Regions from separate parts of the Candidatus Villigracilis vicinus genome, predicted to be linked through region 2. Evidence: riboswitches for the same ligand, from Rfam matches in the RefSeq annotation. Region 2 holds a riboswitch; the other holds the start of a gene.

What was found. Region 2 has a riboswitch for cyclic di-GMP ahead of IPG80_RS05950 (hypothetical protein). Riboswitches for the same ligand answer to the same signal wherever they lie in the genome.
Region 1: another riboswitch for cyclic di-GMP. It lies ahead of ruvB (Holliday junction branch migration DNA helicase RuvB); the one in region 2 lies ahead of IPG80_RS05950 (hypothetical protein).

Annotation. Positions count from the first base shown of each region.
Region 1 is NZ_JADJDD010000003.1:210,252-215,415, reverse strand. Features, by position in the region: partial or broken gene IPG80_RS04530 (uracil-DNA glycosylase) at 1-23, opposite strand, end outside; gene queA (tRNA preQ1(34) S-adenosylmethionine ribosyltransferase-isomerase QueA) at 39-1,076, opposite strand; gene IPG80_RS04520 (DUF2905 domain-containing protein) at 1,161-1,364, opposite strand; gene IPG80_RS04515 (hypothetical protein) at 1,392-1,682, opposite strand; partial or broken gene ruvB (Holliday junction branch migration DNA helicase RuvB) at 1,692-2,717, opposite strand; cyclic di-GMP riboswitch class I at 2,799-2,880, opposite strand; cyclic di-GMP riboswitch class I at 2,881-2,975, opposite strand; gene IPG80_RS04505 (HlyD family secretion protein) at 3,093-3,407, opposite strand; gene IPG80_RS04500 (biotin/lipoyl-binding protein) at 3,388-4,215, opposite strand; gene IPG80_RS04495 (ABC transporter permease) at 4,298-5,164, opposite strand, start outside.
Region 2 is NZ_JADJDD010000005.1:202,192-207,355, forward strand. Features, by position in the region: gene IPG80_RS05935 (class I SAM-dependent methyltransferase) at 1-377, opposite strand, end outside; gene IPG80_RS05940 (hypothetical protein) at 396-785, opposite strand; gene IPG80_RS05945 (signal peptidase I) at 789-2,630, opposite strand; gene IPG80_RS05950 (hypothetical protein) at 2,738-3,103, opposite strand; cyclic di-GMP riboswitch class I at 3,213-3,301, opposite strand; gene htpG (molecular chaperone HtpG) at 3,409-5,164, opposite strand, start outside.

The sequences.
Region 1 (5,164 bases), on a different contig from region 2:
TTATTGTGTTGTTCGAGGTTCATAGGAATCCGTGATGACTATTCGATGAACATGGCATCGCCGAAAGAATAAAAACGATAACCATCCTGAATGGCAAGGTTATAAGTTTCCGAGGATCTTTCGCGCCCGGCAAACGCACTGACCAGCATCAAAAGCGTGGATTTGGGCAGGTGAAAATTGGTGATCATGGCGTCTACGACTTTGAATTGATATCCCGGAAGAATGAAGAGGGTGGTCGCACCAACAAATGATTCAATTTGATATTCGCTATTCGCTGTTTGAGCGTCAGATGACGAGCTTTGACCAGCACTTTCCAACGTCCGCACACTTGTTGTCCCTACCGCGATCACCCGCCCCCCATTGCGTTTGGTTTGGTTGATCGCATCTGCAGTGGCTTGCGAAAGCGACCACTCACTATGAATTTTATGCTCTGCCGGGTCATCTTCGTTAACTGGCGCAAAGGTATCCAAGCCGACATGTAAAGTAACATAGGCGACCTTCACGCCCGCCGCTTTGAGCGCATCCAACAACTGTGGCGTGAAGTGCAGCCCGGCAGTTGGGGCAGCCGCAGAACCAGGCTCTTTCGAAAAGACAGTTTGGTAACGTTCCGGGTCAGACAGTTTTTCGTGAATATATGGGGCAGCGGCACATTCCCAACCTGCGCAAAAATAAGGCTCGATCGGTTCAGAGAATTTGATCAGCCGCTCCGAGCCTTCAAGAATTTCAACGATCTGCGCGGTCGGTCCATCTTCAACATGCACCAATTTGCCTACACGCAAGCCTTTACCACCCACCAAGGCTTCCCAGGTTAAATCGTCGCGGCGGCGCAGGAGGAGCAGTTCCACTTTTCCGCCTGTATCTTTTCGGGCAAAAATACGCGCCGGAATTACACGAGTCTGGTTGAGGACGAGGAGGTCGCCCGGGCGAAGGAGGGAACCCACGTCACGAAAGAAGCGATGCTCTACTTCCCCGCTGTCACGATGCAAGACCAGCAGCCGCGATGAATCACGCGGCTCGGCGGGGGTTTGTCCAATGGACGTTTCTGGGAGGTGGTAATCAAAGTCTGTTGTTTTCATGCAGAAATATCTTCAACGTGAGGTAAAGAATAAAGTAATGTAAAGCATCCAAATAATCAACCCAATATGCAATTCATCAGGAGATTATTTATTCAAGAACTTTGAAATGATGTTTACAAAAATGCTCAGCAGAACCGAGAGCAGGATGGAACTTGTTACTGGAAAGTAAAACGAGCCATTCTGACCTTCAATACGGATGTCGCCAGGTAATCGCCCCAATGGAAAACCGAATTTCGAAGCAAGATACACTCCCCCGCCAAAGATAAAAAGAAAGATGCCGCCCAGCATCAGATAACGCGAAGGGTTTCCATAAAGCTAGAGGATTTCCGCTTCGCACAGATATTGAAATTTTCGCTGAAGCAACCGCAGCGACGCGAGTTCCATCGTCCAATCCAGGGTATCCAGCGATTCTTCGATCTCGTGTCCGCTCAATTTTTCTTCGAACTCGTTAGAGGATAACCCCGTTCGCTTCTCAAACCCGGCAATCCGCTCCAGCGAAGCGTCAATATCCTGTTGAAGTAACTTCATTTGATTGCGAATGGCGGCGACCACCAATGGCTTTAGATCTTCGTGGGCGTTTGCTTTGATGATGACTTCCTGCTTCATACTGATAACCTACAGCAACCGCGGCTGCCCTTCTTCTGTATATTGATAACCCAAATGCTCATACGCAGACTTGGTTGCCACGCGCCCTGCGGAGTACGATCGAGAAAACAAGGCTGCAACAGGTACGGCTCAACCACATCCATGATCGTATCCTGTTCTTCACTGATGGAAGCGGCGATGGTATTCAACCCCACCGGTCCGCCGTTGTATTTTTCGATAATGGTCTTCAAGACGCGGCGATCCACATCATCCAAACCAAGCGGGTCTACCTGGAGAAGGTCAAGCGCCTCTTTTGCAACTTTTTGCGTGATGACACCATCCGCGCGGACCTGGGCAAAGTCTCGCACGCGTCGTAAAAGGCGCAATGCAATACGCGGTGTTCCACGCGCGCGCCTCGCCACTTCACTGATGCCGGATTCATCTGCGGAAACTTTCAACAACGCCGCCGCCCGCTTTACGATCTGTTTCATGGCTTCGAGTTCGTAATAGTCCAAACGATAGACCGCGCCAAACCTTGCGCGTAACGGCGCAGTGACCAGAGCGAGTCTGGTCGTGGCACCGACCACAGTAAAGCGTGGCAGCTTCAGGCGGATGGAACGAGCCGAAGGTCCCTTGCCGATGACGATATCCAATGCAAAATCTTCCATGGCCGGGTAAAGCACTTCTTCAATGGCGCGTCCGAGGCGATGCACTTCATCAATAAAGAGGATATCACCTGCACGTAAATTGGTAAGGATGGCTGCAAGGTCGCCCGCACGTTCAATGGCGGGTCCTGCAGTGACTTTTAAGATTACCACCCATTTCATTGCCAAGCACATGTGCCAGTGTGGTCTTGCCCAACCCAGGTGGACCATAGAACAAGACATGATCCAAGGCTTCATTGCGTTGTCGTGCCGCCGCAATCAAAATGGACAGGTTTTCCTTGACTTGATCCTTACCGATAAGGTCATTTAGCTTCTGCGGACGCAGGGCATTGTCCACGCGGTCATCGGGCTTGGCTTCAGGGTCGAGGGCTTTGGAAGGTGATTTTGCCATACGGGCGATTATACCCTGCGGTATTTTAAACCAAGCCGGGATGACTAAAAATCAGTCATCCCGGCTGGATAAATTTTGCTCTTCGGCAGTCTGGCGGTCGTGATCGGTAAACGAATTACGATTTTAGACCCATGACTTTGCGCCGCCAAGTTTCCCTTAGCCTTTCGGCAGTCGGTCGGTCTTGACCAGTTACGAGAACTGGAGGTAGACGCTCTGACTTTGCGCCGCCGTCTTTTGACGGTTTTGCTTTTATCGGCAGCCCTTGTGATCATGGCTCGGTTCAGCTTTAGATCAGGGCTTTGCGCTGCCGGGTTTTCCCGGTTTTGCTCTTTCTCGGAGCAATTTTATTATTGCACGTTCCAGCGCGAATTACAATCACTCACCTGTTCTAAAAACGGTTTCCACCGTCATGCCCCATTTCAAGCTGGGGTCAGAGCCATCCACACGAATGCGGACGGAATAGAGAATGTCACCGCCTTGCTGGGTAAAGGCATTGCTGATCTCGGTGATCGTTCCATTCAATTCGAGGTCAGGCTTGGCGTCTGGTCGAATGGTAACAGCCTGACCCACACTCAGATTGACAACTTCCAATTCGGTCACATCTGTGGTTTCAACATACCACTCCTCTGAATCCACAACGCTCACAGCACGCACATCAGCTGTGACCTGTTCACCCGGCTTGACGTTCACATCTGCAATCACCAGAGAACGGCGCAGTGATCAGATATGTTGAGAGTGCATCTTTGGCTGCGTCAAGGTTTGCCTTGGCGAGCGCAAGCTGGTCAGCATTTGGACCGTCAAGGCTGATCTCATATTGGTACTTGGCTTCAGCCTCAGCAGCCAATGCGGCATCGTAAGCAGCCTTCACTTCATCACGTGTGCGAGCTTCATCTTCCAATTCGCGGATTTTGGCACTCAAATCTTCCTGCGCCGCTTCAAGGTCATCCTCGGCAGTTTTGCGTTTGGTATTGTCCTTATCGAGATCTTTGTATTTATCAAAATCTTCCTGGGCAGTTTTCAGTTCGTCCTTCAAGTCTTCAATATCGCCTTCAAGTTCCGTAATGCGATCTTCGACAGCAGTGACATCCACCCCTTCCCATTCTTTCTCAGCCTCGGCGCGGATGATCTGGGCGTTCATATACACTTCCCATAGCTTGGCGCGATCACCACTTTCATTTCGGAGCAGTTCGTCGTAGGCATTCTGTGCGATGAGGACCTGCGCCTCTGCCCCGCCCGCATTTGTAAGACGGACAAGAACATCCCCTTCGCTGACAGTGTCGCCAGCTTGAACGAACACTTCTTCCACCACGCCGCGAGCTTGAAAATTCAAATTCGTTGCATGGACAGGCTCAAGTCGTCCTTCCGCGATCACATCGCTTGAAGCGATAATGTTATCCACAGGCGTTTCCGCCGTTGCGGTTCCCTGCCCGCCACATGCAGACAAAGCCAGCAAGAGGAGGGTGGTCAATGCGATTAATTTCAAATTATTTTTTTTCATATAAACCTTTTTTCATTTACAGTTGCGATTTTTTTCAGATTCAGTAATAAACTCGAGGAAGCTCACAAGCACCCCGAATCCATTATTCGTACGCCAACACTTCCCGAATGGTCAGTCGAGCCGCGTTTTGTGCAGGCAGTATCGAACCGATGACAGAAAGTAATAACACCAACCCCAACCAAATGACGTATCCCAGATATGTGAAGACCACGTCAATGGGCGTTTCAAAGATCGCCAAACTGACGATGGTGGCAAGCAGATACGTAAGCGGGATCGAGACAATGATGGCCAACACAAAGGAAATAAAGCCGATCACAAAGCCTTCACCGATCACGGTGCGCATCACGGCACGGTCATCAGCACCAATGGCGCGCATAATTCCGATCTCACGCGTACGTTCAAGCACATTCATGCCCATTGTGCCGGTCAAACCCATCGCACCTACGATGGCAGTCAAAATTGCCATAATGAGTAGGAAGACGATCAAAATATCCAGACTTTCAGAAACAGTATCCAGTGAAGCCAGACCTGATTCAGCTTGACGCACCTTGAAGCCCAAAGCCCGGAACTGATCATCCAATTTCTCTGCCATTAGATCTTGAAACTCGCGGTCATGCTGAGTCGTGACCACACGGAAAGAAAATGAGCGATTTTTTAGATTGAGCACTTGCTCTGCATATTCAAGTGGAGTGTATGCAAGAATGCCTTCACGCCCTACGAACTTAAAGATACCTACCACTTCCCAGACCTCTTCGCGTCCATCCACTTTGAGGCGAAGGGAATCGCCAGGTTTCAAGTCAGGGTAAAAATTTAAAACCGCTTCACTAACCGCCAACTTTCGAACGTCATCCGGACGGATCCAGCGTCCTGAAGCAATAAGGGGGTTGACCAGTTCGCTTTTCGCGGGCGGTGCAAGCAAGTTGATATTATCCGCCACAGTGCCATCGGG
Region 2 (5,164 bases):
CGCTCGGCTTGGGTAAAGATATGATCTAGATCCTCAATATGTTCCAAGACTAAATTACAAGCGATTAGGTCAATCGAATCCGACTCGCAATTCCACGGCTGAGTGATATCTGCCCAGGCAAAGCGGACGTGACTCGCCGTCACTTTTTGGCGGGCTTTGGCGAGCATCTTTTCAGAAAAATCGAATGCCAGCACTGCATCGCCGATCTCTGCCAGGAACTCGGTGTTCTTCCCCGTCCCGCAGCCGATCTCTAAAATAGACGAGAAGTGCCGTCCCTTAAGGGTGCGGCGCGTCACTTCAGCATCCAGATCACGGGTGCGGTTGATATTCGAGTCGTATATAGTTGACCATTCGTTATAGGCATCTTGAATATTCATGCCCCCGTTTATATCAGATTATTGAAGCTCGCCCTCGCAACCAGTGAATAGGTCATTGCCATCGCCGCCGACACAGATATCAGCGTCATTACCGCCAGTGATGATGTCGTCTCCGCTGCCGCCAACGATACAATCACTGCCGCCCAACCCATCGATCGTATCCATGCCAGAACTCGCGAGGATCAGGTCATTCCCTTCGGTGCCAACCAATGTGCCGGAACCCGTAACAAGATTGGATACCGTCAGTCCTGCACAGGCAGAGGGACGCAAATGGTTCACTTGAAATGAAATAGCATTAATATCCAGCCGCGTGGGCGGCACGGTATTCATTGCCGCCACCGCAGTCAGTGAGGTAAAGATAAGCAGAACAGCCAGAAGAAACACGGAATAACGAAGCAGGGTTCGCATGGGTCATATCTTTACTTTATGCATCATCGTGGTATCCAATTGGGCTGCATCAAATACCTGACTGGCGTCGGTTACATACTCGGGAGGTTTACTGCCTGTCCATGTCTTTTCTGATCGTGCTTCCGATTCAGGCTGGAGTTCATCCAACCCCAAGATCTCTTTTTGAGGAGGATACGTATAGATCAGGCGATCACGGACTCGAATGGGCTGGTTTTCAGCTTCCTGAGAATTTCGCGAGACAGGAAGCACAAGGGGCATGCCAACGTTTGCAACAGTGGCTCTTTCCATCTCTGTTGCACATTCATCAATCACGGCAATGCCCTGTCTACCGGTTGTGATCACATAGCGATAGGTTACCCCGTGGCTTTGCACAAAATAAAAATGCAGGAAGTTTCGCCGCATGTGCAGGATCATCGTATCGTTACGTTCTGCAAGCCGCGCCAGATCATCCATGCTATCAACATCTACAACCGCAGCGGCTGGCGGCAAAGTCTGATCATGAATATTGACGATCATCGCGCTGTACTTTAATCGCATCAATGCTTCTTCACTTTGGCTGGCGGTTTGATATAGACCAACACCCACAGCAAAGGTGATCAACCCTGATATGGCAAACCCAAATACCGCTATAAACCGTAAACTCCAAACCGGCACACTCAACCCAAACAAGGAAAGGCTGTTCAAGCGCGGAATGGAACTTCCAACAGTACCTGTCTTCGAAAAATGCAGAGGGTCAGGCTGGGATGGGACTTCGCTCAGGTAAAAATGGATCTTGTCGTATTGAAAGAGCAATGCTTGTGAGAAAGAATCCTGAACCGGATTCCCTTCTGCATTGGCAACAAATGAGGCTTCCGTAATGATCTCCAGAGTGTAGGCGGTTTGCTTTAACCCAGCTTCGGCTTCTACAAGGTTAACGATCGCTTCCACCTGGCACAAGTCCAAGGTAGCAGTGCTGAAATAAGAGGTGCCGGAAAAAGCCATATCGTTATACAGCGGAATGGTCCGCTGCCAGCCGCTTTGTTCGTCCAGAATGCGGGCATACATTTTATGGCTGCCGATAATGCCTTGCAGGCGTCCGCCGCCAATGTTGTAGTTGAAGCCGACGTTAAGAAAACATGTCAACTTGGGGAAGACTGGCTCACCCGAGCGGACTACATCCAGATCGTAAACCCCCGGCGTGCCCGTGGCAGAATAGTAATAATCTCCCGTTTGTTCATAGGGAATACTTTCCATGGGCTGGTTGAGAGGATGAACGAAGGAATAGATTCCCAACGCAAGAAACAGCGCAGCCATCAACCCGCATCCCCAAAATAATCCCTGGGAGTGTTCACCAAACTGAATGGACGGGAATCCGCCCTCCCGTTTGGTTCGAGGCGTTTTTTTGAACATGTCCAACATAAGCAGCACTCCAAACAATCCAGTCGTTATCGCCGCATTCATCGGTTTTCGAAACCAATCTACTGCTTTCCCCAGTTTAGGGATGTGTATCCATAGCTTTCCGACAACTTCACTTTGTGTCGGTTGATGCGTATCCTGCCAGCTATTGTTATCCCCTTGCATAATAAAATGGTCGAATTCCAAGCCAACAATGCGATGGAAAACGAATTGCCTGATATTCGGATCTTTGTAGACGACCGCATCCCCCACCGTATAAACGGTTTCTGCCCGCACAAGCACAAGGTCTCCAAGCAGGAAGCCTGGTTCCATACTATTGCCGTTCACGATCACGTACGTCAGAGGTCCGCCAAGCTGGGTGGGCGCCAATGTAAGCCAAAACACCAACAGAAGGAAAAACAGGCTTGACCCTGTAAATAGAATGGATTGCTCTTTACTGACCTTAATCATGAGGAATGCCGGGAACTTTTACAAGTACCGGGCTTGTTCCCACTGCCGCCCTGCCAACCAGCAAAGGGTGCGTTTGGGAACAAGCCCGGCATCAAGAGGAGATGAGCTTAGTTACTGGCAGCGACCACACGCAACTGATTGATCGTGGAAACATCCAGCCCGGTTGTGGTGCATTCCCAAACCGTGCCGGTATCGAGGGTACAACCATACCAGGTGCCGCTGGCTACAAGTTGAACCTTAACCTGTCCCGCAAGAGCAGCGGCGCCAAGATCAAAAGCGACACTGTCCAACTTGGACGGGTCGGCGGCATTAAGGGTGTACGCAACATCCGTCACGGTATAACCGGTGACATCCCCCAAACCTTCACCGGCTTTCGTATCAGGAACTACATTGGCAGCAGCAAACGCATAAGACGCTACCGCGATCGCAACAACAGCGGCAACTGCAAATACAACTTTCAAAAATTTAAACATGGCTTTTCTCCTTTTCAGAAACAAATGAAAAACGGTCCGAAACAGCCATCCGAATAAAAAAGCCTGGCTTGAATAAGCCAGGCTGATAGAACTATGCAACAGTGGTATCTTCGGCGGCCTGGCGGTCATGGTCATTATGATGACGGTAGACCCATAGCTTTGCGTCACCGGCTTTCACCGGTTTTGCCTTAATCGGATGTGCATGTACTATAACATGCACATCCGATTGATTCTCCTTACAGAATAGTTGCAGCGCAATAATTTGATAGGTATTTGCAAACGTGATTAACCTCACCAGTAAGGGGTTATTTTTGCCCTTTCAATGCCGCTTCCATAATCTGCTGCACGCGCGCTGCCATGCTCGAAGGATCAGGATGCAAACCTTCCACGAGCAAGGCACTATCAAAAACCTGCTCAATAATGATGGTCTGCAACTCTCCATCTGTTTTCAATAAGCTCTTTAACATCGCATGTGCGGGATTCAACTCCAGCACCTTCTTCGGCACTTCATATTCCTTGCCCAAATATTTATACACACGTTGAAGTTCCGGGTTGGAATTTTCATCTGCATCCACCAAGCGTGCAACAGATGTAACCAGACGGCTGCTGGCACGAACATCAGTAACGCGCTCGCCAAGCACTTGCTTGAATTTTTCAACGAGAGAATTGAAGTCACCTTCGGGGATTTTCTCCGCCTCAGACTCTGCCTTGGGCTGTTCTGTCCCATCCGCCTCTGCCCCGCTGATACTTTTCAGCTCATAATCCTTGAATTTGCGCAAGCTCATCAACATGAATGAGTCCATCGGCTCGGTGAGCAGCAACACTTCAGTGCCGTTCGCCTGGAACGCATCCAGATGCGGACTGCGCAACACCGCTTTGGGGTCTTCACCTACAATGTAGTAAATAACCTTCTGCCCATCTTTCATTCTTGAAACATACTCATCAAGCGAAGACCAGGTTTCGGGGTTGGTATTGGTCTTGAAACGCAGTAATGGCGTGATGGTGTCTGTATCCGCAGGAGTAGCAGCAATGCCCTGCTTGAGGTAAACACCAAATTCGCTCCAGAAGGCGGCATATTTCTCCGCATCTTTCTTCGCCAACGTCTCCAGCTCTTTAATGACCTGGTTGGTGATCACCTTTTTCAACTTTGGCATCAATCCGCTGGATTGCACCGTCTCACGTGAGACATTGAGCGGCAGGTCTTCCGAGTCGACTACGCCTTGTACAAAGCGTAAATATTCGGGCAACAGGTCTTTGTTGTATTCGTCGATCAAAATATTACGAGAGTACAACTTTAGTCCGTCTTCCTTGCGGAGCGAGAACATATTCCGTTCCGATTTGGCAGGGAAGAATAAGAGCGCATACAACTGCACAGGTGCATCCGTCACCATGTGGACATGCATCAACGGGTCTTCAAAATCAAGCGTGGTCTGACGGTAAAAATCCTTATATTGCTCAGGGGTAATCTCATTACGAGCCGTACGCCACAGCGAAGACTGCTTATTGACCGGCTTCTCATCCTCGCCCACATAGATCGGAAAGCCGATGTAATCCGAATGTTTATTGACAATATTCTTCAGGCGGTATTCCTCGGCAAATTCCGCCGCATCCTCTTTCAGTTTAATTTCAATACGTGTACCGCGTTCAGACATCTCTGCCGGGCTGATTTGGTACGTATCATCCCCTGTGGCAAACCAAGTCACCGCCTGAGCATCCGGGCGGAAGGAACGAGAGGTAACACGTACCCACTCCGCCACCATGAAAACCGAGTAAAAGCCCACGCCAAACTGACCGATCAAGCCGGAGGCGTCTTGATTCTTTTCCTTCGCTGTTTCCAAAAATTTACGCGCACTGGATTGGGCAATGGTTCCCAAATGATCCACAAGCTCATCTTGTGTCATACCAATGCCGGTGTCTTGAACGACAATGGTGCGATTGTCCTTATCCACTGTCACATGGATCTTTAGTTCCACATCAGGGTCAAGTACGTTTTGGTTCGTTAACATCTCAAAGCGCAGGCGATTGATCGCATCCGACGCATTCGAGAGCAGCTCGCGCAAA